3 regions of the Pseudoalteromonas sp. S3776 genome follow, and region 2 is predicted to be linked to each of the others. Evidence: predicted binding sites of a transcription regulator. Region 2 holds the regulator's gene; each other region holds the start of a gene.
What was found. Region 2 encodes sigma-54, which starts transcription at its own class of promoters, with help from an activator protein. Its sites were predicted from a motif close to GTTGGCACGNNNNTNGNNT; they were not measured.

Region 1 (9,984 bases), on a different contig from region 2:
GTGAGTAATACAGGCCCCGTACTGCCTGAAGGGCTAACTGAGCATATTTTTGATTCTATGGTGTCGGTGCGTAGTCAGCAAATGCAGCAACAACCACATTTAGGGTTAGGGCTTTATATTGTAAGGCTAGTATGTGATTACCATAAAGGCAGTGTCACTGCGCAAAATAACGAGTGCGGTAATGGCGTGGTATTTAAAGTAACCCTGCCTTTACAAAACTAGGCTGTGCATAAAGTAGCGCCCTGCTGAGTCGCCCTTATTTTTTGCACAGTGATTACAATTTACTACAACTTAAAATGTAACTATTCACTTTTAATTCAGTCGAACAGCCATACCCTGAGCGCTAATTAAGGAGAATAGATCATGAACAACCCACTTGAGCGTGAAGAGATCGAATTTATTTTTGATTTATACAGGCCCCAAGAGCAAGCACCTAGCTTACCTTCAGAGCCTGTCACCTCTACATATAAAAACTTACGACAGCCAGAACAAGTTAAAAACGAAGGCGTGTCTGAATACCTCAGCTAGGGTATTGCCTATTGCGTTGCTTGCTCGTGTTGTAAAAACGCTTTGATGCAGTTTATTTCTGCCAGCTTTACCTCTTCGCCTATTTCTGGGCCTTTTTTGCCATTTTTTAGTGCAGTTTGCACTACCTGCTTTTTATCCAATTTTTGTAATTCATTAAAAATTGCACGCAGCTTAGCTCCTTGCGGATAGGGCTTATCTACGAGCGCTTCTCCGCGCCCTTGCGCATCACACTGGCATGCCTGGGTAAACGAAATAAACCGCTCAGGGTGCACTAAAGCATTAAAATTAGTGACAATTAATTTATGAATCGTTTGTGGCCTTAATTGCTCAAGCGTATGGCATAAGGTGTGATTATCGCTGGTGAGTACGCCAATATCGCGAAAGCGGTTAGGCACTTTTAAACGCTCACAAAACTTTTCTACTACGGCTACCCCTTCGCGCTCATGGCCGCGTAAATTACCGCGTTTTTTATAGCTCAGTGCCTTGCCAAAATCATGAGTGAGTGCCGCAAACCGTGTTTCTAAATTAAAGTTTAAATCGGCAGCGCGCCTAAGCACCAACATAGTATGAACAAGCACATCGCCTTCGGGGTGGTGATTGGCAGGTTGCGGTACACCGTCCATTTGCTCTATTTCAGGGAAAATACCTAAACCATGCAGTGCTTGAAAATACAGTTCTGGGTGTTTTTCACCCAGTGCTTTTTCGGTTTCAAGCCATACGCGTTCGGGCACTAAATGATTAAGCTCACCTTTGTTTTTAAGCTCGCGCATTAGTGCATACGTACTTGGGTGAATACGCCACTCACTTCCGTAACGCGCCAAAAAACGCGCTATGCGTAATACCCTTACAGGGTCTTCTACAAAGGCCTCTGTGGTATGGCGCAATATTTTATTGTGTAAATCGCTTTGGCCATTAAAAGGGTCAATAACGGTGCCGTTTTCATCGAGCGCCATTGAGTTTATAGTTAAATCGCGCCTTGCAAGGTCTTCCTCGAGCGTAACATGAGGACTGGCGTCTACCACAAAGCCGGTATAGCCTTTACCACTTTTTCGCTCAGTGCGGCCCAAGGCGTATTCTTCTTTTGTTTTTGGGTGTAAATAAACCGGAAAATCACTTCCTATAGGCACAAAACCAAGCGACTCCATAGTTTGGGGTGTTTCGCCTATAACAACATAATCGTTATCTTTTGATGCTATATTAAGGAGCTGGTCGCGTACCGCGCCACCAACAAGGTAAACTTGCTTAAGGTTGTGTTTCACTGTTTATCCTAATCACACTGGGTGGTTATTTGATATCGATCATACCATTAAAATAGCCATTGTTTGCCAAGCTTAAGTAAGCTCATTACAATAGCGCTTTATTTAAAGCCGCAGCCTTATACTCAATGAAAAATCATTCATCAAAAAAAGAACTTATGCTACTGCCTATATTACTTGTGGTTATTGTAATGTGCGTGGCGGGACACTTTTTACTACAGGCTAACTTTCAAGATAGCAACATGGTTGAATACATGTTGGCAGCGCTGCCCTTTGCGATGTTTACCCTAGTTATTGTGGCATTTAAAATGGCAGCTAAAAGCGAAGCCAATGAGCAAAGCGAGCAAGACTCTTAATTTTACTGTTAAAGAATATAATACCCAAACCAATCAGGCTTTATTGGCTGAGCATGCCCACTTGGCGTAAGCTTGATATTTAATTGGCTGTCGAGTAAATCTATAGCAAAGCAGTCATCTACATCATGTAAATCATCTTTATGAATATGGCTAAGGCCTGCAAGCAAATCGCTTTTAGCGCGCTGCTTGGCCTCTGCTGGGCTACCGGCAACATACAAGGCAAAGTCGTGTTGCTCTGCCATAGAGTCGCTTCTGTAAGCGCCTAAATTAACAAAATACAACTGCTTATTTTGCTCAACGTAAGTATCAACGACTTCTACTTTATAACCGTCGATATGGTTAACTGCCATGTAGCTGTCCATATGCACATTGTTTTTATCGCCCACCCATTGGCTTTTTAGTTTTGAGTAGGTTTGCTCAATGCTTTGACCTACAACAAAGCGAATATCGTGCATTTCTATGTGGCAGCCTTGAATTCGCCCGCCTAAATACACCATAAATAACTGCATTTAATTACCTTACTTTTAAATTACACTAAATTATCGACATCAATATTGTGTTTTTTTATTAATTTATAAAAATCCGAACGATTACGTTTGGCAAGTTTTGCGCCTTCGGCTACGTTACCACCGGCCATTTTAAGGGTGTTTATTACATAATCGCGCTCAAACTCTTTTTTGGCATCGTTTAAAGAAAGCGGCTCTGCACTGGCTTCGTTTGAATTAAGTGCGTTTAACACTAAGTGCGCAGAAATTACCTCGCTGGCGCTTAATGCGACCACTTGCTCTACAACATTTTGTAACTGGCGAATATTCCCAGGCCAGTCGTAACGTACCAGTGCATGCATGGCATCGTTTGCAAAGCGCTTTTCTTTTTGGTTCATACGTTTAGCAATACTTGCGCTAAAGTGTTGGGCAAGCAAGCTTATATCTTCGCGGCGCTCACACAGCGGCGGCAATTTTAAATTAACAACATTTAGTCGGTAGTATAAATCTTCCCTAAATTGTTGATTGCTAATCGCATCGGGTAAATTTTTATGCGTGGCCGATACAATACGCACATCAATAGGAATTTCTTCTTGAAAGCCCACCGGGCGTATGGTTTTTTCTTGTAGTACACGCAGTAACTTAACCTGTAAGTTAAGCGGCATATCGCCAATTTCATCTAAAAATAAGGTGCCGCCTTGCGCTTGCTGAAACAAACCTTGGTGATCTTTCACCGCCCCTGTAAATGCGCCTTTTTTATGGCCAAATAATTCTGACTCTAAAAGCTCCCCAGGCACTGCGCCACAGTTAATAGCCACAAAAGGCCCTTCGCTTACATGGCTGTGTTGATGAATCGCCTGAGCCAGCAGCTCCTTACCTGTGCCGCTGGCGCCAGAAATAAGCACATTTACTTGGGTTGGCCCCAGTAACTTTACTTGTTCAAGGAGGTGCAACATAGCGCCACTGCGCGTGACTATATTACTTTTTTGGGGCGATTCTTCTGCGTTTACGCCATGTATTTCAATGGCTTTGGCTAGGCTGTCAAAAAGCTCGTCTTTATCTACCGGTTTTGTAATAAACGCAAAAATACCTTGTTTTGTCGCCTCCACCGCATCGGGTATAGAGCCATGCGCTGTCATCATTATAACTGGCAGCGCTGGGTAGCGGCTTTGTAATTGGCGATGTAAGGCCATGCCGTCCATTTCGTCCATACGCAGGTCAGTTATAACTGCATCAAACACGTGGCTTTTAAGAACTTGCAATGCAAGTATGCCGCTTTCACAGGTAGTTACTTCATACCCTTTAGACTCTATTCTTAGTGCGAGTAATTTAAGTAAACTTGCATCATCATCAACTAGTAATACTTTTGCACCTTGTGGTGTGTGTGTTGTCATGATTACTGCTCCTTCGTGTCTTCGCGTAGTAATAACTGTTGCTCTATGGTGGCTAAAGACGATAACGTTTGCTGCATTTTGTCATTTAACGCCTGCTGCTCTTTTAGCGCATTTATTTGCCGCGTAACATGCTGCTTTTGAAGCCATAAATATTGTTTAATAGGCTCTGGCCAAAAGTAGGCTAAATCGAGTTTTTGCAAGCGTGCCATTACCTCTTTGGGTGCGCTTGAAGTGTTAATACACATGTATTTAAAAAAGCGTTTTAGCTCTTTCTCACCTAAATAAGTGTGCAGGCTTGGTTTTACTTTAAAACCACCACATTGATTAGCATGCCATGCAATAACACGTGCTGCGCTGGGGTAAACGGGGTCACTTTTAGGACGCTTTTTAGGATTTGGCACCGCATTTTTTGCAGGCGCAACCTCCTGTGACACAGCTGCTGTTTGTGTGTTATTTGTTGCACACCCAGCTAAAATAACCGCACTACTGAGCACACATAAAATAGCTATTAAACGCGTACGCATGCTATTAAACTCCTTGATTAATTAAAGGTATTTTTATTGTAAATAAGCAGCCTTTGGGTTGGTTATGCTCAACACTGAGCTGACCTTGTAACTGCTCAACCGACTCTTTTACTATGGTTAAACCTAGGCCACTGCCTTGCAGCGTAACATCTTTATTATGCTTACCTTGGTAAAATGCGCTGAATATTTGGGTTTTTTCTTGCTCTTTAATACCACAACCTTCATCGCGCACTTGTATTGTTAGTCGCTTTTGCTCAAGCGCTAAGGTTACATCAACGCTTTGCCCTGTATTTGAAAACTTTAACGCATTAGAAATGAGCTGAATAAGGGTCATTTCTATTAGCTCTGCGGGTAATGCAAGGGGCTGTTTTATTATGCTGTTGTGCCAATTTAGACGTTGCTGCTTAGCCGTTAAACGGTGCTCAAAATGGCTGTTTATTTTATTTATTAAATTACCAAATTCGACCTCGCTAACACTGTCTTTACTGGTTCTGATAGCGTTATAACTAAGTAAGCTGTCAATCATAGTGCGCAGGCGCACCATAGATTGGCTAATAAGCTCAAGCACAGCTTGCTGCTCTTTTGTAATGGGCCCCACTATTTCATCACGAAGTAAATCAGTGCCCTCGACCATTGAAGCCAACGGCGTTTTAAGCTCATGGGTTACATGACGTAAAAAGGTATCTTTTTGTTGCTCGAGCATATGTAGCTGCTCTTGCACCCATTGTAGTTTTTCGCCCAACTCCACCAGCTCACTGGAACCTTGCACCGCTATTTTTTGCTGCCAGTGGCCTTGCCCTAGTTTACCTATTACCGAGGTAAGCCCTTTTAAACGTTTGCTTATGCGCCACAAAAAGCCCCCGCCCACCAGTAAAGTAAGCGGAATAAGCGCCACTAACCAGTTAATAAACGAGCTTTGCAAAGTGCTTAGCTCATTTTGATTATTTTGAATTTGCGCCGCATTTGTATCACGCAACCACACTGTAAGCTCAGCTACCAAATCGCTAATAGGCACAAACAATGCTGCATCTTGTTGGTTGTTTTCAATTAGCGCTTGATGAGTACTTCGTAAGGTTGCTGCTAAGCGGCGCCATTGCATAGTGTATTGCCCAGAGGTACTTTTTTGGCTGAGCGTGTCGATTGTTTGTAAGGAGGATTGCCATTTTTCGTTTATTAGCGTGTCGAGCGACTCGCTTTTTAAAACCCAATTTTGGCGAGTAGCTCGCTCTAGGCTATTTAACTCTTGCTTTAAAAAATTGAACGACTTAGTAACTTGGTAATTATTACTGACAATAAGCTGGGTAACAGCGAGCTGTTTGTTTAACGCATTTAAAAAAACAATCACCACTAAACTAAGTGGCAGTAACGACAGCAGCATGCTAATAATAAACTGACCTATTAAGTTAGGCCGCCAATTGAGCATTGCACGATACTTTTTAGCCAACGTTACAGGCATTATCATTTCCTTTTATTATTTTAAGCGCCCTATTTTAGTCACTTACCTTATACTCTCGCTGAATCAACTTCTATATTTAACCCAATATATCCACCTGTTGCCATTTAGCAACATGCTAACCCATTGATAACTATGTTAAGTACAAAGAGTACGCACCGTCTGTTGCAAAAATAACACACATTTAAGTAAAAAATTCCGACAAGCGCTTCATAGAAACCATAAGCCATTGATTTTAAACACTTATTTAAATTGGCACTATTTTTGTAATAGTGTGTGCAACTTTAATCAATAAGGAAATTAAATGAACAACCGCTTTTTAGTAATTTTACCCATGCTGGCTTTTGGGTTTATGGGCACAGATGCAATAGCTATGGACGTTCAAGCTACATTTAATGAGCTAGATAAAGACAGTAACGGCACACTTAGCGAATCAGAAGCGGGTGAAGATGCCGTACTACACGAAAACTTTTCACAAATAGACACTAACCAAGATGGTCAGTTGTCATTAAGTGAATTCAAAAAGTTTATTCAGTAAATTCATTTAATAAGGAACATGATTATGAAACAACTTATCGCAGCATTTGCATTAATGTTTTTAGCCATTAGCGCCACGGCTTTAGCCTCTTCTGTCAACATTCGCTTTGCTCATTTAGACAAAGATATGGATGGAGCAGTATCACTTGCAGAAGCAAAGCAAGATAAAGAAGTAATGAGGCAATTTGCTGATTTGGATGAAAATGAAGACAAGAAAATTTCTAAAGAAGAGTTTCAAAACTTTAAACCATAATTAAGTTTTACTTAAGCTTTTACCTAGTAAAGTAGGTTTCAAAAGCATTTGCCATAATCCCTGAGGGAATGTGTAAACGGATTTATTGTTGGGAAGTTAAATTATGGCAAGTGCTTTTTTTATTAATCTACAAACACTGTATGTTGGAAGGAAAACCATGAAGTGTGTTTTTTTTAGCGTTATCGCTATTACCATGATCAGTTTTAATGCTGTTGCATTAGATGTTAAACAGCGTTTTGATCACCTTGATGCCAATAAAAGCGGCTTTTTAACTGAAGACGAGTTAGAGCCTCAGCCTCAGCTACTCAGCACCTTTACCCGCTGGGATAAAAACCAAGACAAACAAATCTCGCTTCTTGAGTTTAAAGACTATTTAACCAATAACCTTTACTGAGTAGTATAAATATGAAGACCGTAAGCTATTTAGCGCTTGTTGCGCTGGGCCTTTTTAGCGATGCAACCCTTGCCCAAAGTACAGAAATTGCCGATAAATTTGAAAAGTTTGACCGTAACCACGATGGCTTTTTAACCCGCTCTGAAACCGCCATTGACCCCGCTCTATGGTCGCGTTTTTCAAGTTATGATAAAGATAAAGACGGCAGACTTACCCTTTCTGAATATGGCCTATACGCCAGTAAGTAACTCTTTTTATATGCGTAAGCGCTAAGTTTTTAACAGCCCTTACGCTTTTAAGCTATCTACCTCAACATATTGGTATTCTAAAAGTGAGTTTGCTAGTGTTATTTTACTAACAATAAAAAATAACTAACTTATGCAACTTAAAAAACTTTTCAACCCACTATTGCTTGCTGGTTTATTTGCAAGCTGCACTAGCATCGCTCAAACGCAGGTTATTTATAACGCTAACGGCTATACGCCTTTGTATCAAGGCGGTATACACACATTTTCCACTTTAGTAATTAAAAACGGCAAAGTCGTAAAAACTGGCGATGATACGCTTAAAAACACCTTTCCAGATGCCACACTCATTGATGCCAAAGGCAATACGTTGCTGCCAGGGCTAATTGACGCCCACGGCCATGTGATCGGCCTTGGCGACAATCTATCGCAACTTGATGTGCGTGGTGCTAAGTCGGTTGAGGAAATAACCGCAAAGTTAGAACAATTTGCGAAAAATAAACAAGGTTGGCTATTAGGCCGAGGCTGGAACCAAGAGCTGTGGAGCAACACGCGCTTTCCTACCGCTAAAGACTTAGATAAGGTCGTTAATGACCGCCCAGTGGTGCTTTCGCGCGTTGACAGCCATGCAATTTGGGTTAATAGCAAAGCCTTAGAGCTGGCCGGTATTACCGCAACCACTCAAGCGCCTGATGGCGGCGAAATAATTAAAGATGAATTTGGTAATCCAACCGGTATTTTTATAGATAAAGCAGAATCGTTAATTACCCAGCATATGAGCGCCCCTTCAAAACAAGCTATAAGCGACTCGTTAGATGCCGCAGGCGCCCATTTACTTAGCTTAGGTATTACCTCTACTCACGATGCCGGTATTGATAAAACAACCTGGGAAGTTTATAAAGCGCGCAGCGAGCAAGGTGATTTACCACTAAGAATTGTCGCTATGCTCAGTGCTGCCAGCCCCGATTTAGAGTACATGCTTAAAGCGGGGCGCTACCAAGACGCTGAGTCGTTTATGTCTATTCGCAGTGTAAAAGTGTATGCCGATGGCGCATTAGGCTCTCGCGGGGCCGCGCTCATAGATGACTACGCAGATAGAAAAAACCACCACGGCCTGATGCTAGAAACCCAAGCCAAGTTGGAAGAATTATTTACTTTAAGTTTTAAAAATGGTTTTAGCGCGAATACCCATGCAATTGGTGATAAAGCCAATAAAGTGGTGCTGGATGCCTATCAAAATGTGTTTAAGCAAACGGGCGGTATGTTACTGCGAAACCGTATTGAACACGCACAAATTGTCACCCCTGATGACATACCACGTTTTAAAGCACTAAAAATAATTCCATCTATGCAACCTGTGCATGCTACCTCCGATATGCATATGGCTGAGCAGCGCTTAACCGATGAACAGCTACAAGGTGCGTATGCATGGCAAACATTTTTAAAGCAAGACTCTGTGATTGCTGCAGGCTCTGACTACCCTGTGGAACTAGCAAACCCCTTTGATGGTTTGTATTCTGCTATTACCCGTATGGATCATAATAAGTTGCCTGAAAACGGTTGGCGCGCCGCTGAAGTGCTTAGCCGCGAACAAGCCCTAAGAGCATTTACACTTGGGGGCGCGTATGCAGCGCACCAAGAGTTTAAAATAGGCAGCTTAGAAAACTCAAAGTGGGCAGACTTTATTTTAGTAGACAAAGATTACTTTAAAGTCCCTGTGGATGAGATTTATAAAACACAGGTTTTACAGACTTGGATTGCTGGAGAATTACGTTTTAAAAAAGAATAGCTTACAAAGTAGGCGCTTTTTTAAATAAATGAATTTATTATGAATATTTACTAAAGTAATTAAAAAGTATGTCGATAACTGGGGGAATTTAAAAACCTCTTATGTTTCAGGAAGAAAACATGTTATCTAAAAAAATATCTCTTACTTTATCGACTCTTTTTACTTTATCACTTTGTGCATGCTCTACTCACCCAGTTTACAATGGCCACGCACCTCATAATAATATTGGCCACCATAACGCACACAGCCGCTATTCAGACGTTCATCAACCACGTGTAAATAACTGGCAGTTCCCTGAAAACAACTACCGCCCTATTAACAGCAGCAAATTACTAAGTAACTACACAGAACAATTGGCAATGAAGCTAATTGAAAATATGAACTACATCAACAGTGGTACCCCTGTTGCAATTACATCTTTTGTGAATTTAGATGACAATTTACAAACCACTAATATATTTGGTAATCATCTAGCTGAAAGCTTTATTACTGAAATGCAGGAGTTTGGTTTGTCTGTGGTTGATTACAAGCACACCGGCGCGGTGCATGTAACCCCATTAGGTGACTTCTCGTTTAGTCGCAACGGTAAAGAAATTAAAGGCTACCCACATATCGAATACACTTTAACAGGCACTTTAACTTACACTAATCGCGGTGTAATTGTTAATGCTCGTATTATTGGCGCTAAATCTAAAGTGGTGGTTTCATCTGCGAAAGGCTTTATTCCAAGTTTTATCGTTGAGTCACTCTACCCAACACGCAGAACTGAT
Region 2 (9,984 bases):
CGCCATCTGTATTTTGAACATCTGGCTTAACATAATGGTTACCTCGTTTGTTATTTTAATTCTTGGTTTTGCTGCACTTGTGTGGAGCGCCGACCGATTTGTATACGGTGCGGCTGCGCTTGCTAAAAACTTTGGAGTGCCTACTTTAATAGTTGGCTTAACGGTTGTTGCTATGGGTTCTTCGGCCCCTGAAATGATGGTGTCGGCCTCGGCTGCTCTGGCCAATAAAACCGATACAGCGGTAGGTAACGCGGTGGGCTCAAATATAACAAATATATTACTTGTGTTAGGGATAACTGCATTGCTGCGCCCGCTGAGTGTTTCCTCAAGTACGTTAAAACGCGAAATGCCGCTCGTAATGTTGGCATCATTGGCTACGTGGTATGTGTTTTCAGATAACTACTTCTCACTCACCGAAGGTATCGCCTTATTAGTCGCTTTTATTGTGTTTATTGGTGGGTTAATTATTGTATCCCTACGAGCTAAAAACCAAGATGATCCATTTGTTTCAGAAGCATGCGATGAAGTCCCTAATGATGTTCCCACTAAAAAAGCTATATTTTGGCTTATTGTTGGTATGGTTTTATTGCCTGTAAGCTCCCATTTTTTAGTTGGTTCAGCTGTCGATATAGCAAAATACTTTGGTTTAAGCGATTTAGTTATTGGTTTAACTATTATTGCCATTGGCACAAGCTTGCCTGAACTTGCGGCTTCTGTTGCAGGCGTTCTTAAAAACGAAGACGATTTAGCGCTAGGTAATATTGTTGGCTCAAATATATTTAATATTTTAGCGGTATTGCCGCTTGCAGGTATTATTAACCCATCAGTGGTCGACCCATCACTTGCAAACCGCGACATACTTATTATGTTAGGTGCAACGCTTGCACTTATTATTATGTCATTGAACTTTAGAGGTTCTCAGCGTATCAATAGAGTAGAAGGTGGTCTATTACTCATCGCATTTTTGGCGTACCAAGGTTATATTTTTAGTCAAGTAGGGTAACAATGGCACAACTAAACTTTACAGAGCAAGGTTTACGCGTATTAAACATAGAGCGCCAAGCGCTTGCGGATATTAAACAATACGTTGATGAAAACTTTAATAATGCGTGTCAGGCCATGTTTGATTGCCAAGGCCGCATTATTGTTATTGGTATGGGTAAATCAGGCCATATTGGTAATAAAATTGCTGCAACCCTTGCAAGTACAGGCAGCCCTGCTTTTTTTGTTCACCCAGGCGAAGCAAGTCATGGTGATTTAGGCATGATAACCAAAAATGATGTGGTTATGCTTATATCAAACTCGGGCGAAACCAGTGAAGTACTAAATATTATTCCGGTGCTTAAACGCCTCGGTGCAAAAATAATATCGATGACGGGCAACCCGCTTTCTACTATGGCAACACTTGCCGATGTGCATGTATGCATAAAGGTAGAACAAGAAGCATGTCTGTTAGGTTTAGCGCCAACAGCAAGCACCACAGCCACTTTAGCAATGGGTGATGCAATGGCGGTTGCGCTTTTAGAAGCACGCGGTTTTACCGCCGATGACTTTGCACTCTCTCACCCTGGCGGCAGCTTAGGTAAGCGATTGTTGCTCACTTTAAAAGATGTAATGCACAGCGGCACAAACACCCCTATTATAGGTGTAACGCAAACAATTAAAGACGCGTTAATAGAAATGTCAGCCAAAGGACTAGGCATGACTGCTATTGTAGATAACAATCAACAGCTTGCTGGCCTTTTTACCGACGGCGACTTACGTCGTATTTTAGAGCAAAAAGTCGATATACATAACACCGCTATTAGCCAAGTTATGACTAAGTCATGCACCACCGCCACGGCCGATATGCTTGCAGCAGAAGCACTAAATATAATGGAAAATAAGCGGATTAATGGTTTAATCATAGTTAATGAGCAAAACCAGCCTGTGGGCGCCTTAAATATGCAAGACCTCTTAAAAGCAGGAGTATTATAAATGCAATTTGAAGATCTCTATCAACCGCTAAGCGATGATGCCAGAGCACGCGCCAAAAAAGTAAAACTACTCATATGCGATATTGATGGTGTATTTTCTGATGGCCGAATTTACCTCGGTAACCAAGGCGAAGAGTTAAAAGCATTTAATACAAAAGATGGTTTTGGCATTAAGGCACTGATCAATAGCGGTTTTGAAGTCGCGGTTATTACGGGGCGTCATTCAAAAATAGTGCAAGCTCGCATGAGCAGCTTAACCGTACAGCACATTTATCAAGGCCAAGAAGACAAACTTATTGCTTATCAAGAACTCAAAAACACTTTAAAGTTAACTGATGAACAAATAGCCTATATTGGCGATGATGGACCTGACATGCCCGTCATGGAGCGCGTTGGTTTTGCCGTCGCAGTAAACGATGCGCACCCGCTAATTAAACGCTTATCGCATTATACTACACAAATGCCTGGTGGCTTTGGTGCAGTGAGAGAGCTCACAGATTTACTCATGCTTGAAAACGGTATAGCACTTACGACACAAGGTACCAGCTCATGAATGCAGCACGCGTTATACTCAGTGCGTTATTCATCGGCTGTATGGTTTGGCTTTGGTACCCTTATTTTACGCAAAGCAATGTAGCGCCAGAGCAAGAACCAGAAGTCATTGCAAAGCCTGATTACACTGCTATAGAGCTTAAGCAAACAGCCTATGACGAGCAAGGTAAAATTAGCCATAAAGTTACAGCAGCTAAAATGGAGCTGTACCAACAACTTGGTTTTACATTTTTTGAAAAACCTATTTTTACTTTATATAACGAAACACAAACTTGGCGAATAAACGCTGACGAAGCAACGCTTTACGAAGATAAACAACTTATTTTAGAAGGCAACGTGGTTGCCAAAAATTTAGTTGATAACGCCATGATAGATAACATCAATGCTGACAACATCGAAGTCGACATTAAAGCGCTAACGATGCGCTCTGAGCAGCCAGTGGTTGTCACTGGGCCAAATTTAAAGATTATCGGTAAAGGCCTTGAAGCCGATTTGAAAACCGAAGTAATAAAACTAATTAACCACACGCGAACAATATATTATGACCAATAAACTCTCTAAAATACTTATTATCCCATCGCTGATGCTTGCATTTAGCGCTTCTGCTGCTGAGCCTGCTGCTCAACCGCCAGCAAACCAAATTTCTATTAGTGCAGACCGTCAAGAAGGTCAACTTAAAGAAAACGTAGGTATTTTTGAAAAAAACGTCGAAATTGTGCATGGGAACCGCAAAATTACAGCCGACCGACTCGAAGTACATAAACGTGAAGACCTAGGGGATAACAAACAACTGCTTATTGCCACTGGCAGCCCTGCCTACTTCGAAGAAAAACAAGACGATGGTACCGTAATGAGTGCCAGTGCAAACGAAGTACGTTACGACGTAGCAAAGCGCTTTTTAACACTTGTTGGGGATGCCGAAGTCGCGCAAGCCGGTCAAAAAATTAATGCTAAAAGTATTACCTACGATATGCAGCAGCAACTTATTAGCGCAGAAAAAGACGAAAACTCAACGGATCGTGTCCACACAATTTTAGTGCCTGTTGAAGCAAATATTAAAGAAAAAACAGGTAACGAAGGTCAACCATGAGCACCTTAAAAGCAGAACTATTAGCAAAAAGCTATAAAGGCCGCCAAGTTGTAAAAAATGTAGGCCTTGAGGTAGAAGCCGGCAGCATAGTGGGCTTATTAGGCCCTAATGGCGCAGGTAAAACCACCACCTTTTACATGATTGTAGGGTTAGTACCTAGCGACAAAGGTAAAATATCTATTGATGATAACGATATAACGTTATTACCTATGCACAGTCGTGCTCGCTTAGGCATTGGCTATTTGCCGCAAGAGTCATCTATATTTAGAAAGCTAACAGTTTATCAAAATTTAATGGCTATTTTAGAAACGCGCAAAGAGCTAAATAAAGCCGCGCGAGAAGAAACGCTTAACAACTTACTTGATGAATTTAGCATTCAACATATACGCGATAGCCAAGGTATGGCACTTTCTGGTGGCGAACGCCGCCGTGTAGAGATAGCCAGAGCACTCGCAGCGAACCCTAAATTTATTTTGTTGGATGAGCCTTTTGCTGGTGTTGATCCGATTTCAGTGTTAGATATAAAGAAAATAATAGAACATCTTAAAAATCGTGGCATTGGCGTATTAATTACCGATCACAATGTAAGAGAAACCCTTGATGTTTGTGAAAAAGCCTACATTGTTTCTCATGGGGAGCTAATTGCATCTGGCACCCCAGAACACGTATTAAATGACAAAACTGTACGCGATGTTTATTTAGGCGAGCAATTTAGGCTGTAACATTTAAGCCACACCTACAAGCATCTGCTAATATTAATTATAACAACATAAAAGGATTGTTAGAGATACATGAGGCAATCATTACAGCTGCGCATGGGCCAGCAACTTACAATGACTCCACAATTGCAACAAGCGATTCGCTTGCTGCAGCTCAGTACATTGGATCTCCAGCAAGAAATACAAGAAGCACTGGATAGCAACCCGCTATTAGAAGTAGAAGAGCAAGATTACACGGAAGAGTCGGCTGGAAAAAATGAACAAAAAGCAGATACGGATGATGTAACCGTAAGCGCATCGGCTGATGATACAACCAGTGAATACGAGCAAGACAGTGGTGAAGCTTTAAATAAAGACACCGTTAGCGATGATATGGCGATGGATGTAACTTGGGATGAGTACATGAGTGCAGCCCCTGCGGCATCCTCAGGCCCAATGCCAGAAGATGAGTCTATTTATCAGGGCGCCTCTACTGAAACGCTACATGAGTACTTAATGTGGCAACTTCAGCTTACTCCTTTTAGCCCAACTGACGAGGCCATTGCTATAGCCATTGTAGAAGCTGTAGATGACTCGGGTATTTTAACGCTAAGTTGTGAAGAAATTTTAGAAAGCTTTAACCAAGAAAACGATGACGACGTTGAAGTTGAACTGGATGAAATAGAAGCCGTTTTAAAACGTATTCAATTATTCGACCCTGTAGGTATAGCCGCGCGAAGCTTACAGGAGTGCTTGTGTATTCAGCTTAACCAGTTTGATAAAGACACCCCTTTTATAGAACAAACTAAAATGATCTTAACCGATCACATTGATCTATTAGCGGCACGCGACTATCGTACATTAATGAAAAAGACTAAGCTTAAAGAAGACGAGCTTAAAGAGGTCATGACTCTTATACATACCCTCAACCCAAAACCTGCAGATACAATAGTAAGGGAAGAGTCTGAGTATGTCATACCGGATGTGTCAGTTAAAAAAATTAAGGGCCGTTGGGTGGTAGAGCTAAACCCAGATAGCATGCCAAAAATACGCGTAAATAGTCAGTATGCGGCCATGTCACGTACCGTAAAATCAAGTGGTGATAGCCAGTTTATTCGCTCTCATCTGCAAGAAGCTAAATGGTTTATAAAAAGTCTTGAAAGCAGAAACGACACGCTGCTAAAAGTAACAAACTGTATTGTAAAACAACAACAAGCGTTTTTTGAACATGGCCCCGAAGCCATGAAACCAATGGTTTTAAACGATGTTGCTGAAATGGTAGAAATGCACGAATCAACAATTTCGCGTGTTACTACGCAAAAATATATGCATACGCCACGTGGTATTTTTGAGCTTAAATATTTTTTCTCAAGCCACGTAAGCACCGAAAACGGTGGCGAATGTTCGTCAACCGCAATACGTGCCTTAATTAAAAAGCTAATTGCCGCGGAAAACTCAGCCAAACCATTGAGTGATAGTAAAATTGCGGATATATTGGCAGAGCAAGGAATTAAAGTAGCTAGACGCACAATAGCAAAATACCGTGAATCGCTAGCTATTCCACCGTCAAATCAGAGAAAGAGTTTGATATAAGACGTAAAAAACAAAGAGGAAATGCTTATGCAACTAAACCTAACTGGTCGTCACGTAGAAGTAACTGATTCACTTAGAGACTATGTAAATAATAAATTTGCAAAGCTAGAAAGGCACTCAGATCATATTAGCAATGTGCATGTCATTCTCGATGTAGAAAAACTCAACCAAAAAGCAGAAGCGACTATTCATGTAAGCGGCGCAGATTTATTTGCCTCAACAGAGCACCAAGATATGTATGCTGCTATAGACTCGTTGATTGACAAGCTCGATCGTCAAGTCATAAAACATAAAGAGAAGCTTGCTAGACACTAATATTATGAAATTAAGTACATTAGTATGCCAGGACTGCAGCAAAGCTGCGGTCCTTTTTAGTAGTAAAAAAAGAATTTTAGAATTTATCAGTGAGCTGGCTCATGAAAAGCTCCCTTACTTACCACAACAGGATATTCTTAATGCGCTAGCCAGCAGAGAAAAACTAGGTAGTACGGGTATTGGCCGCGGTATCGCAATTCCGCATGGTAGAATGGGTGGCGTAGAAGAACCGCTTGCGTTAGTACTCGTTAGTGACAAGCCTGTAAACTTTGATGCTATTGATAACTGTCCTGTTGATATTTTTGTTGCACTCATCGTACCAGATGGCGATAACCAGCAGCACCTAAAGACTCTAGCAACCATAGCTGATAAACTGAGCAATAAAGAATTTTGCAAACAGCTGCGAAGCGCTAAAACCGATGCAGAACTGTATCAAGTAATTGTTGATCAATCGTAGTAAATACTAAGGGCTATAAATGGAGTTAATAATCATAAGCGGCCGTTCCGGTTCAGGTAAATCGGTTGCTTTACGCGTGGTTGAAGATTTAGGTTATTATTGCGTAGATAATATCCCGGTCAACCTGCTGCCCTCTTTAGTACGTAGTGTTTCAGATAACTATGACAAAATAGCTGTTAGTATCGATGTTCGTAATATCCCCAAAGAGCAAGACGAGTTTAACGATATTCTTGAATACCTACCGGACTTTGCTAAACCCACTCTGTTTTATTTAGACAGTGACGATCAAACACTCATAAAACGTTTTTCAGAAACACGCAGATTACACCCTTTATCAATCGATTCATTGCCGCTCGACTTAGCAATAAAAAAAGAAAAAGAACTGCTTGATGTACTTGTAACCCGCGCAGACTTTATGCTTGATACGACTGATTTAAGTGTTCACCAGTTGGCTGAGTCAATTCGCGAAAAAATACTCGGAAAAAAAGATAAACAACTAATTGTAACGTTTGAATCGTTTGGTTTTAAACACGGCATACCTAAAGAAGCTGATTATGTATTTGATGCTCGCTTTTTGCCAAATCCGCATTGGGAGCCTGAACTTAAACCGCTTACAGGTCTTGATCAACCTGTAAAAGACTTTTTGGCAAACCACAGCATAGTGCAAAAATTTACTTGGCAAATTCAAACATTTGTACAAACTTGGTTACCACACTTAGAGCGCAATAACCGCAGCTACCTGACTATTGCAATAGGTTGTACGGGTGGGCAACACCGCTCGGTTTATTTAGCCCAAACTATAGGTGAGAGCTTTGCAATGACACATCCAAATGTAAAAATTAGGCACCGTGAGCAAGAAAAGTAACCTTAAAATAATAACCTGTTCAGTTTAGGTATAGTAATTTATGCGTTGTGAAGACACGTTTTTAATAAAAAATAAATTAGGCTTACACGCCAGAGCGGCAACGGTCCTTGCGCAATTAGCTGTGCAGTTTGATGCTAAAATTACCTTACATCAAGATGATAAAGAAGCCGCTGGTGATAGCGTATTAGCCTTAATGCTACTCGAAAGTAGTAAAGGCAAAGAAGTTAAAGTTGTATGTGAAGGCCCAGACTCAGAAAAGGCTTTGCATGCGGTCGGACAATTAATCGCACAGCGATTTAACGAACAAGAATAAACGTTTAATTACCAAGCTTACTCATACATTTTCGCTTTATACCCTAATTTGTGTGTGGCTTGGTAAATGAATAGTGTTTAATTAGATTAATCGCAATGCGGTTAATCGCCTCCCCTCGTATATAAAAAATTAGGATGCCAATGCCAGAAGCGTTTGAACAAGACTACCCACTGCAACAACTAAAACAGGTGACTAAATCACTTAATAGTGGGCAATTTGTTCAAGTAAGACGCATGCTAGCAAAAACGGCTCCGTGTGATACTGCCCTTTTACTTGAATCCTCTCCGCATAAAATTAGACGCATGCTTTGGCAGCTGGTTGACCCAGATGTACAAGGGGACGTGCTAGAAGAGCTCTCTGAAGATGTACGTTTAGGCATCATTGCACAAATGGAACCTGAACATATTGCCGCCGCCACTGAGGATATGGGCCACGATGATTTAGGTGAAGTACTACGTAGCCTACCTGACACCGTGTATAAAGATGTGGTTAGCGCGATGGACACGCAAGACCGTGAACGGGCGACACAGGCTTTATCATACCAAGAACGCTCTGCAGGCGCGCTAATGAACACCGATACGGTGACCATTCGCCCAGATGTTACACTTGATGTTGTACTGCGCTATATCAGGCTGCGAGGCGAGCTACCAGAAGGCACCGATGATTTATACGTTGTTGATAAGCACAACTGCTTTTTAGGTGCATTGTCTCTTAGTACGCTTTTAACTAATCCGCCTGAAAAAATTGTTCAAGATTTAATGGATGAAGACTGTGAGTCTATCCCAATTTCGATGGATGAAAGTGAAGTCGCTCAATTATTTGAACGCCACAACTGGATATCGGCACCGGTAGTCGATGATAACGCACACTTGCTTGGGCGTGTCACCATTGATGATATTGTTGATGTTATACGTGAAGATGCTGAGCATAGCTTATTAAGCTTAGCGGGTCTTGATGATGAAGAAGATACCTTTGCACCTGTTTTAAAAAGTTCAAAAAAACGCTCAGTATGGCTTGGCGTTAACTTACTTACCGCCTTAGCTGCCGCCTTTGTGGCCAGCTTTTTTGAAAGTACCTTAGACATTCTCCCTATTTTAGCTGTACTCAATGGCATAGTGCCCTCAATGGGTGGTGTAGCAGGTAGTCAGTCTTTAACACTGGTTATTCGCGGTATAGCTGTGGGGCATATTAACCAAACTAACCAACGTTTTTTAATGGCTAAAGAATTGGCCATAGGCGCATTAAACGGGATTATTTGGTCATTACTTATCGCTGGTGTAATTGCACTTTGGCAGTGGGATTTTATGCTTGGCGGCGTGCTCGCATTTGCTATGTTTATGAATCTTGTAGTAGCGGGCGTTGCTGGCGCATGTATTCCTATTTTATTGAAAAAAATGAATATAGACCCTGCACTTGCCGGCAGTGTTGTACTAACAACTGTGACTGATATTGTTGGTATTTTTGCCTTTTTAGGCACAGCAACGTGGCTACTTATTTAGCAACCTAACCCTAGGTTAAGTAGCCACTATTAGTTAAAACGTAAAATTAAATTGGTGAGCCTGGTGGCATTGGTAAATTAGTAAAGTTTTCAGGCCACTTACCAGCTTTTATAAACTGTTTAATTTGCTCTGCTAAATACTGCTTAAACGCGCTTTCGCCGACACTGGTGTTACTCAGCATTGAGTTTTGATTGTACTCATCACTCAACTTAACTAAGTAGTAACGTAACTGCGCTTGCACCTCTGGGCTTACTTTATCGCTTGCCACTAAATCGGCTATATTTTTTGCAGTTAAAAACTGTACACGTTGAGTGACTTTACCTTTCATCGTATTAGGTGATGACACTTTAAACACGTGACTGTAAAGCTGCTCAAGCAACTCATCTAAGCTATAGAAATTGTAATTACGCACTTGTTGTTGAGCTAAACGATTTAAACGCTGTGGGTTTAATAATAAAGATAAACTATGCTGTGCAGCGACTTCTGGTAAAGCCATTGCATCAAGTGTTAAACCTGTGCGTCCAGTTATGCTTTCGCGCGATTTAGACTCCCCATAGGCCTTTGGCGGAATAAGCGCTAGCACCGACTCGGGCAAAATTAAATTAGCGGGTTTTAATGTGGATAAA
Region 3 (9,984 bases), on a different contig from region 2:
AGCTTACCTACATGGTGACTTATGGGTATATTGATCTTGATGAAGTAGTAAGCGCTTTAAATAACCGTCCTCCCATGCAGTCGGTTATTATTACAGGTCGCGCAGCGCACCGCACGTTAACAGACCTTGCCGATACAGTAAGCGAAGTACGTAATGTTAAACATGCATTCGACTCAGGCATTAAAGCACTTGAAGGGTTCGACTACTAATGTACAGGGCATTTATAGTTGGCCTTGGGCTATGTAGTTTAATAGCTAGTGCTGTTGCAAACGAAACAACGCCCCCAAAAAAGCTGCGTGTAGTTGCACTTGCGCCGCATATAGTAGAAAACCTATTTGCTATAGGTGCGGGGGATAATATTGTTGGCACTGTTGATTATGCCGACTACCCTGCTGAGGCTAAAAATATTGAGCGCATAGGTGGCTACTATGGTATTTCCCTTGAAAAACTACTAGCGCTAAAACCCGACTTAGTGATTGGTTGGAAAAGCGGGAATCAAAGTGGAGACTTAGAACAAATTAAGCGCCTTGGTATAAAAATACATTTGAGTGATCCAAAAAAAATAGAAGAAGTAGCAAATGAGCTGATCACTTTTGGTAAATTTACTGGGCGTATTGAGCAAAGTAAGCAAGTAGCAAACACGTTTAATACCAAACTTAAAAACATAAAAAAACAGCAGCAAGGTAAAAAAATATTAACTGGTTTTTATCAATTATGGCCAGAGCCAATGATGACGGTAAGTGAAAATACATGGATAAACCAGCTTATTGAAACATGTCATGTAAGCAATGTATTTGCACACAGCCCAACCGACTACCCGCAAATAAGTATTGAAAACGTGGTAATGGCTAAACCGCAAATTATTATAACCCCTGATGAAAAATCAAAAACACCACAACCGGTAGTTAATTGGCAAAAATGGCCAGAAGTACCCGCGGTTAAAAATAATCATTTTATACGTGTAAACGCCGATTTATTACACCGTTTTTCACCACGCATGTTAGAAGGGCTTGCCGATATGTGTGATAAAATAGATGCATCACGCAAACAAATTAAGAGTACACAATGAGCGATTGGCCAGCCTTTTTAGAAGATGAATTACAGCACCCTTATATGCAGCAAACATTAGATTATGTAGCAAAACGCCGCGCAGAAGGGGTTGCTGTGTACCCACCCAAAGAGCAAGTATTTAGTGCCTTTGAAGCCACAGCCCTTAACGATATTCGCGTGGTTATTTTAGGCCAAGACCCATACCACGGAGAAGGCCAAGCCCATGGCTTGTGTTTTTCAGTATTGCCAGAGGTTAAAAAGTTACCGCCGTCATTAAAAAATATGTACAAAGAATTGGCAACGGATATACCTGGTTTTGCAATACCTGAGCATGGCTACTTACAAAGCTGGGCAGAGCAGGGCGTATTTTTACTCAATACGGTACTTACTGTTGAGCAAGGGCAAGCTCATTCTCATAAACACTTAGGGTGGGAGCAATTTACCGATAACGTCATTGCGCATATAAACGAGCACTGCCGAGGCGTGGTATTTATTTTGTGGGGCGCGCATGCGCAAAAAAAAGGCAAAAATATTAACTGCACTCGCCATCATATTTTAAAAGGGCCGCATCCGTCTCCGCTTTCTGCACACCGAGGTTTTTTTGGCTGTAAGCATTTTTCACAAACTAATAAATTGTTACAAGCCCAAGGGGACAGCCCCATTAATTGGCAGGTTTAATGGATATATTAAAAAGGCTTTCATACACTGAAAGCCTTTTGTTTATGAGCGTTTATAGAATTAAAAATCTAGCTCATCAATTTCGATACTGTCTGTAAAAAAGTCCAACTCCTGTAGTTCTTTACGTAACCGTTGCTTGTCTTTTATGGCCTCAATCTCGCGCCACTTTCTTTTTTTATTCTTTTGAGAGGTTTTTCTTGTTGTATCAGGACCTTCTAATATCTCTAATATATCGTTTAGGCTATCCATGACTATCTCCTATTGATTTTAGTGAACCTCGAGAATACCTATACCACAGGCCTAGCTAAAATAGAATAAAAAAGTGACAATAATGTTGCAAGTATGTGATGCCTTAATGAATGTTAACTTAGTTCAGCAAATAACGTAGGCATAAAAAAACGCCGCAAGTGCGGCGTTTAATAAAGCGTAATTAGCGTGTATTACATTGCTTTAAAGCGTGCTTCTAGCTGCTCTTGCGCATCTGCGAATGAGCGAATGCCTTCAGCTAGCTTTTCAGTGGCCATAGCATCTTGGTTATGTAACCAACGGAACTGCGACTCAGTAAGTGGAGCAGGCTTTGGCTCTTTAGGAATATCACTTTTTAGTAAGTACTCTTCTGCGCCTTCTAAATTGCCTAAGTCTTCTAGTAGATTAGGGCTAATTGTTAGCTTGTCGCACCCTGTAAGCGCAATAATTTCGCCGGTATTACGGAAGCTCGCGCCCATAACAACGGTTTTGTAATCATGGCGTTTATAAAACTCAAAAATGCTACGTACTGATTGAACACCTGGATCTTGTAGCGGATCGGTTGGTTTTTCCATACCATTTGCTACGTGCCAATCTAAAATACGGCCTACAAATGGCGATATTAAAAATACGTTTGCATCAGCACATGCACGTGCTTGAGCATCGCTAAATAATAAAGTTAGGTTACATTTAGTGCCTTCTTTTTCTAGTTGCTCAGCAGCTTTAATGCCTTCCCATGTAGACGCAACTTTAATTAAAATTTTGTCTTTGCTTACACCTTCTTTTTCATAAAGGCTAAGCAGGGTGTGTGCTTTATCAATAGTTGCTTGGGTGTCGAATGATAAACGAGCATCTACTTCAGTAGAAATATAACCAGGTACAATTTCGCTAATTTCTTTACCAATTAATACGGCAAAGTAGTCACATGCAAGTTCAAGCTGTTTAGCTGCATCTTGCTCTGTTTCTTTTGCATAGCTCCAAGCTTTATCTAGATAAGGCTTGTATGCTTCAATCTCGCTCGCTTTTAATAAAAGCGACGGGTTTGTGGTTGCATCTTCAGGTTGATGCTTTTTGATCGCTTCAATATCGCCAGTGTCGGCTACGATAGATGAATGTTGTTTTAGCCTTTGTAGAGCGCTAGTCATTTGCCTTCCTCATTCCAAGCAAGTTAAAAGAAAATCTAAACTACCTTAATATAAGTATTCAATACTGCAACAGTGTGACAATGCTTGATAGGTCTTATGTCCTTATCAATAGAAAAACGACGATGCATGATTTATTAAGGTAGGATTTAGGCCATTGCGATTAATTTTCAATGGTATTTTATAAACAAAACGTGCTTTTCGTCTCATTTAATGTTGAAATTGACATTAAATAAATTACAAGTCAATAGCTAACTATGATCACTGTTATTTCACCTGCAAAAAATCTTGATTACGAAACGCCACCCGCAACAGATAAGTTCACTCAGCCTGAATTACTAGAGCACAGCGAAGAGCTCATGAAAGTATGCCGTGAACTAACGACTGCACAAATTGGCAGCCTAATGAAAATTAGCGATAAGCTTGCAGGGCTTAACGCTGCACGCTTTAGCGAGTGGTCACAACCGTTTACGCAAAGCAATGCTAAACAAGCGGTGCTAGCCTTTAATGGCGATGTGTACGGTGGTTTAGATGCCGCAACACTCACTGCAGCTAACCTTGATTATGCGCAAAGTCACTTACGTATACTTTCAGGTTTATACGGCTTATTAAAGCCGCTTGATTTAATGCAAGCCTACCGCCTAGAAATGGGCACTAAGCTTGATAACCCTCGCGGGAAAAATTTGTATGAATTTTGGGGCAGCATTATTGCGAAGAAATTAAACGAGGAGTTAAAAGCGCAAGACGCACAATACCTCGTTAACCTTGCTTCAAACGAGTACTTTAAAGCAGTAGATAAAAAAGCGCTTAATGCGCAAATAATTACGCCGCATTTTAAAGACTGCAAAAATGGTCAATATAAAGTAATCAGCTTTTACGCTAAAAAAGCACGCGGCATGATGGCCCGCTACATCATAGAAAACCAAGTAACGCAGCTTAGCCAATTAAAAGAGTTTAGTGTGGCGGGTTATTACTTTAGCCCTGAAGCAACCACTAAAGATCTAGAGCCTGTTTTTATGCGCGACGAGCAAAACTAAGCGTTTATACTCAGCAAACAATGAGTTATACCAATCCGCGATAACACTTAATCATTTTAAGGGGCTAAACGTGTCGCTATCTGCGTTAAAAAATTCTCATTTAGAACAACTAAATAGCGAATTTTTTGCCTTGCTATCAATACGTTTTTCCATCCTCAAAATAGATCACTTAATTATACGGATTGGTATTAAAAAGCCATGCAATGCATGGCTTTTTTTATGCTGGCGCTAAACTTGCTAACTTCACCTACTATTAATGAAATAAAAAAATAGATAGGTGTAAAAATATGATCAGTATTCCTTCAGTTGGTGAAGCCGAAAAGCTTATAGAAGAAAAACTTGGCGGTTGGTTTGATGTTGTAATTAGCCATATTCCAAACTTTATTGTAGCTGTTGTAATTGCTATTTTGTTTTCAATAATAGCGCGCTTTGCCGGCCAGCTAATGAAAAACCTATTAAGGCGCTCACTCGACTCTAAGCAAATAGCTGATTTAATGGCCTCTATTTTTAAAGTGATTGTATTATGCGTAGGTTTATTTATAGCACTTGATTTTATGGGGCTAAAAGGCACTGTAACATCGTTACTAGCGGGTGCAGGTATTGTGGGTTTAGCCATAGGTTTTGCATTTCAAGACATGACCGAAAACCTAATTGCCGGTATTGCTATGGGAATACGCAAACCATTTAAAGCAGGTGATGTAATTGAAACCGACGACGTATTTGGCTCAGTGCATTCTATAAACCTGCGTAACACGCTAATAGAGAGCTTTTACGGGCAGTTAATACTGGTACCTAACAAAGTATTATTTAGAAACGTGCTAAAAAATTACACCACGCTAGGCGTTAGACGCATAGAGGTACCGGTGGGAATTTCATATGGCGACGACATTGAAAAAGCCAAAGAAGTGATAGTAGATAAAATTAACGAATTTGACTTTGTAATACGTAAAGATGAAACCGCTGTATACGCAGAAGGTTTTGGCGACAGTAGTATTAATTTACTGGTGTGGTTTTGGATTAAATACCCAGGTGAGCCAGACTTTATGACAGTTCGCCACAAGGGCGTAGTAGCCGTTAAACAAGCACTTGATGACGCTGATATTAGTATTCCATTCCCAATACGTACGTTAGATTTTGGCATTAAAGGCGGTGAAAAGCTCGATGCCATGATAAGCGATAAAATAAGCCAGCAATCAGCAAATAAAAAGGGTGATAATAATACTGATGCAAGCCAAGGTGAGTAAATAATTTAAAACTCACAACGCAAAAGCATTGGGAAATAGTTACCGACTATCAGCGCGTTTTTACAAAGTAAAAGCGCGCTTTTTGTACTAAAAAAAGGAATTGGTGAGCAAAAATATTTTAAGTTTTGCTACTTCTTTAAATACCCCGCGGTATATGCACACTTTTTTATCCGGTGTGCTTTCAGGCTCTAGCGCTTTCACATTGCTGCTAGTTTAAGCAAAGTAAAGCTAACCATCTACGCTGTTAATATTTCCAGCCTGCAACAATCCCAACCTGCAATAGTACCAGCCCATAATAATGCTTAACTAGTTTAAGAGCTCACACATGTGCTAGCTGCGTTAAAACTGCTGCAACTATAACAACTGCATCGGCGAGGTTACCCTATATTAAAATAGATTAATTAAATTACTACTGACGTTGGTTAAAGCTCTACAGGGTTTGTCGCTTCTTAAAGAACGTTTATATGAGTAGGGCACCGTGTTTTTTTGTGTGAAGGGAGCAAGCTAAAAGGCATTTACTAAGCTATTTAAACTGGTTTATGAATAGGTTTGCAGCCGTTGAGATTATGTAGACCATAAAAAGCGCCGCTTGTGTTGGAGTAACAAGCAGCGCTGAGGAATAAGTTAGGAAAAAGGTATATTAAATAACACTAATTTTGTTACGAATAATTTTAACGCCATCCATATTTTCTAAAAACTTTTGTGCAAGTGCACGCTGAAAACCTGTTTGTGCTTCACCGTATAGGTCAACTTCACCGTCTTCAACCTGCACGCGAATATCGTTTAGTGCTAAATTTGGGTTAGTGCGTAACGTGTTGGTGATTGTTTGTTGTAAGTTAGGTTGAGTAGCCACACTGCTTACTACGGCTAAGTTAGTTGCTGCACTTACTTTTGTAGCGCAAGCTAATAAAAATAAACAACAAAATGATACTAAAGCGATAGTTAACTTAAAGCGGTTCATAACTTTATCCTTACATTACGGTTAATTGTGCAGCTGTTCTTAGCTGAGTTACTATCTCAGTTACAATTTCGATGCCAAAATTAATGTATTGAAATATAAGGTTATTTTATTAATGCAGAATTCAGGTGGGCAATAATTACATTTTACTGAGTATGAGTTACATGCTTGGGTTACATTTGTAACAGGTACAAATAAGCCGGCAATGGCCGGCTTATTTAGGGGTTATTTCTTTTTGTTTTTAGCTTTGGCTTTTTTCTTGGCCTTCATTTTAACAGGGTCTTTACGCTTTTTAGCGGGTGGCTTAGCTTCTTTGTGTTGTGGCTCAAGCCCTTTAATTATACGACGCTTAAGCTTTTGCTCAGTGTAGCGTTCAACCTTGTATAAAATACCAATGTCGTGTGCTTCAACTAATGAGATAGCAATCCCTTTTTTACCAGCACGGCCAGTACGGCCAATACGATGCACATAAACATCGGCCGTGCGCGGCATGTCAAAGTTAATGACGTGGCTAATATCAGAAACATCAATACCGCGGGCCGCAACATCGGTTGCTATTAAAATGCGCGTTTTACCACTGTGAAAGTTTTCCATCGCTTTCATGCGCTTATCTTGTGGCATTTCGCCACGTAGCCATGCGGCCTTTACACCATTATTAGTAAGTTCACCAATAAGTGTTTCTAGGCGCTCACGGGTTTTTACAAACACAATGGCTTTACTTACATCTGGGCCGTTTAGGGTATTAACCAACAGCTCAAGCTTGTGGTGGTAGTCATCAGCAAGGTGAACCCATTGATGAATTTTTGCTTTTTCTTTACGCGACGATTCGGCTTCAAGTAAAGCTGGGTCGTTTAAAGTACGCTCTGCAAATAACTCAACGCTATCGCCTTCTAAAGTCGCAGAGAATAAAAAGCACTGACGACGATTTTTAGCTTCGTCACATATGCGCAGCATTTCTTTTCTAAAGCCCATATCTAACATGCGGTCGGCTTCATCAAGAATAAGCATTTCTACGTTTTCGGCATGGAAATTTTCGGTTTCAAGATATTCCATTAAACGCCCAGGTGTGGCGATTAAAATATCGTTATTGTTTTCAAAAATTTCTTTGTGGGTACCGTAGTTTATACCGCCTGTTACTACACCAATTTTAAGGTGAGTGCCTTTAGCAAGCAGTTCACATTGCTCATGAATTTGATAAGCCAGTTCACGGGTTGGGGTCATTATTAACACACGTGCAAAACCTGGGTCGCGACGCGGAAAATCCATTAAGTATTGAATAGCCGGAATTAAAAATGCCGCCGTTTTACCTGTGCCAGTAGGTGCTGATGCTAAAATATCGCGACCTTGCAGCGCTTCAGGAATAGCTTGTTGTTGAATGCTGGTTGGTGTCTCGTAGCCCATTTTATCAATGGCGTTGAGGAGTTTAGTATCAAGATCAAATTCAGAAAATTGCATAGAGTGTCTAAAATAAGGGACAATTACTTGCAATTATACGCGCTATACACCAGTTGGTGAATGAAAAGGTGAAAAAATGTCAGGGTTTACGTTTAAACAATTTAAGGTTGAGCACGATAAGTGCGCCATGAAGGTCTCAACCGATGGCATTTTACTTGGTGCATGGGCGTATTTAAAAGGGGCCAACACATTACTCGATATAGGCACAGGCACCGGTATGCTGGCGCTTATGTGTAAACAGCGCCAACCGGCACTTAGCATAACCGCAGTTGAAATTGATGAAGCAGCTTACAATCAGGCACAACAAAATATAGCCTCTAGCCCGTGGCCCAATATCAGAGTAAAGCACACCACTATACAAGCGTTTAAACAAGCGGCGCCATTTGATGTGGTGATTTCTAACCCCCCTTATTTTAACTACAGCTTAAAAGGGCTAAGCGATGCCCGTAACACCGCACGCCATACCGATGGTTTAAGTTTTGACGAGCTAATAAATGCCTATATGCGTTTAAGTCATAAACATTCGTGCTTTAACGTAATTTTACCCACCACAGAAGCGAGCCTATTTATTGAATTAGCAAAACAAAGTGGGCTTTATTTAAACGCGCATTGCCAAGTAAAAACCACACCAAGTAAAGCATTTAGCCGCAGCTTAATGCGCTTTAGCTTAATAAACACTTCGCCTGAGCTTACTTCCCTATGCATAAAAAATGAAACCAATTGCTACAGCGATGATTATATTGCGTTATGTAAAGCGTTTTACTTGAAGATGTAATTTTAAGGCAGGTAATTATCTAGTAATAAAGGATAGTTTACCCATTATGCATACGTATTCAGTTTTTATTTGAGCAACTCTCAAACTAGTGTTAATCACTTGTAAATAACGTCGAGTCTGTTGTTTAACTCGCCCAACACTGGAAACACACACTATGAAACTGAATAAAATGATCACCACTGCAGGTCTTAGCTTAGGTTTAACCTTACCAAGTTTAGTATCGGCTGCGCCTACAACATTTGTGCATTTATTTGAATGGAATTGGCAAGATGTAGCCCAAGAATGTGAGCAGTTTTTAGGACCAAAAGGGTACGCTGCTGTACAGGTGTCTCCGCCTAACGAGCATATTACAGGTAGCCAATGGTGGACTCGCTATCAACCGGTGAGCTACCAACTACAAAGCCGAGGCGGTAACCGTTCGCAATTTATAGATATGGTTAATCGCTGTAACGCCGCAGGCGTCGATATATATGTTGATACATTAATAAACCATATGGCAGCCGGCAGTGGTACGGGCACTGCTGGTAACACTTTTGGTAATAAACAATACCCTATTTATAGCCCACAAGATTTTCACGAAAGTTGCTCTATTAACCCAGAAGATTACGGTAATAACCGTTATCGCGTGCAAAACTGTGAGCTAGTAGGGCTGGCTGATTTAAACACTTCTTCAAATCATGTGCAAAATACATTAGCGGCATATATTAATGACCTTCAAGCTATGGGTGTTAAAGGTTTTAGGTTTGATGCTGCTAAGCATGTTGCTGCAAGTGATATTCAAAGTTTAATGGCAAAAATAAATGGCTCGCCTGTGGTGTTTCATGAGGTGATAGATCAAGGTACTGAAGCGGTTGCTGCCTCAGAGTATTTAAGTACAGGACTAGTTACCGAGTTTAAATACAGTACGCAACTTGGTAATACCTTCAGAAATGGCTCGCTTGCATGGTTAAGTAATTTTGGTGAAGGCTGGGGCTTTATGCCAAGTTCATCAGCTGTGGTATTTGTAGATAACCACGACAATCAGCGCGGCCATGGTGGTGCAGGTAATGTAATTACCTTTGAAGATGGCCGTTTATACGACCTAGCCAACGTATTTATGTTGGCATATCCGTATGGGTATCCAAAAGTAATGTCGAGTTATGATTTTCACGGCGATACAGATGCGGGTGGGCCAAGTGTACCGGTGCACAATAATGGTAATTTAGAATGTTTTGCAAGTAACTGGAAGTGTGAGCATCGTTGGTCTTATATTGCGGGTGGTGTCGATTTTAGAAATAACACAGCCGACAATTGGGCAGTAACAAATTGGTGGGATAACACCCATAACCAGATTGCATTTGGACGTGGTAGCTCTGGTCATATGGCAATTAATAAAGAAGACTCAACGCTTAATGCAACA

Region 1: the regulator sigma-54 is predicted to act here: its motif matches at 6,248-6,266, upstream of CWC16_RS14235 (EF-hand domain-containing protein).
Region 3: the regulator sigma-54 is predicted to act here: its motif matches at 6,419-6,437, upstream of CWC16_RS16140 (BON domain-containing protein).

What each region holds. Positions count from the first base shown of each region.
Region 1 is NZ_PNCU01000038.1:541-10,524, reverse strand. It holds gene pdsS (proteobacterial dedicated sortase system histidine kinase) at 1-222, shown strand, start outside; gene CWC16_RS19895 (hypothetical protein) at 364-528, shown strand; gene CWC16_RS14265 (multifunctional CCA addition/repair protein) at 537-1,787, opposite strand; gene CWC16_RS14260 (hypothetical protein) at 1,913-2,140, shown strand; gene CWC16_RS14255 (DUF1543 domain-containing protein) at 2,149-2,649, opposite strand; gene CWC16_RS14250 (sigma 54-interacting transcriptional regulator) at 2,670-4,019, opposite strand; gene CWC16_RS14245 (hypothetical protein) at 4,022-4,543, opposite strand; gene CWC16_RS14240 (sensor histidine kinase) at 4,548-5,999, opposite strand; gene CWC16_RS14235 (EF-hand domain-containing protein) at 6,301-6,534, shown strand; gene CWC16_RS14230 (hypothetical protein) at 6,559-6,786, shown strand; gene CWC16_RS14225 (EF-hand domain-containing protein) at 6,944-7,180, shown strand; gene CWC16_RS14220 (EF-hand domain-containing protein) at 7,192-7,428, shown strand; gene CWC16_RS14215 (amidohydrolase) at 7,559-9,214, shown strand; gene CWC16_RS14210 (FlgO family outer membrane protein) at 9,334-9,984, shown strand, end outside.
Region 2 is NZ_PNCU01000019.1:93,149-103,132, forward strand. It holds gene CWC16_RS09750 (calcium/sodium antiporter) at 35-1,003, shown strand; gene CWC16_RS09755 (KpsF/GutQ family sugar-phosphate isomerase) at 1,006-1,977, shown strand; gene kdsC (3-deoxy-manno-octulosonate-8-phosphatase KdsC) at 1,978-2,529, shown strand; gene lptC (LPS export ABC transporter periplasmic protein LptC) at 2,526-3,080, shown strand; gene lptA (lipopolysaccharide transport periplasmic protein LptA) at 3,070-3,618, shown strand; gene lptB (LPS export ABC transporter ATP-binding protein) at 3,615-4,340, shown strand; gene CWC16_RS09780 (RNA polymerase factor sigma-54) at 4,410-5,909, shown strand; gene hpf (ribosome hibernation promoting factor) at 5,937-6,224, shown strand; gene CWC16_RS09790 (PTS sugar transporter subunit IIA) at 6,229-6,681, shown strand; gene rapZ (RNase adapter RapZ) at 6,701-7,546, shown strand; gene CWC16_RS09800 (HPr family phosphocarrier protein) at 7,587-7,859, shown strand; gene mgtE (magnesium transporter) at 8,000-9,358, shown strand; gene CWC16_RS09810 (zinc-dependent metalloprotease) at 9,405-9,984, opposite strand, start outside.
Region 3 is NZ_PNCU01000042.1:96,578-106,561, reverse strand. It holds gene cobO (cob(I)yrinic acid a,c-diamide adenosyltransferase) at 1-209, shown strand, start outside; gene CWC16_RS16175 (cobalamin-binding protein) at 209-1,069, shown strand; gene ung (uracil-DNA glycosylase) at 1,066-1,728, shown strand; gene CWC16_RS16165 (DUF3545 family protein) at 1,789-1,977, opposite strand; gene tal (transaldolase) at 2,169-3,119, opposite strand; gene yaaA (peroxide stress protein YaaA) at 3,374-4,153, shown strand; gene CWC16_RS16145 (mechanosensitive ion channel family protein) at 4,441-5,397, shown strand; gene CWC16_RS16140 (BON domain-containing protein) at 6,038-6,358, opposite strand; gene srmB (ATP-dependent RNA helicase SrmB) at 6,581-7,810, opposite strand; gene CWC16_RS16130 (tRNA1(Val) (adenine(37)-N6)-methyltransferase) at 7,887-8,585, shown strand; gene CWC16_RS16125 (alpha-amylase) at 8,740-9,984, shown strand, end outside.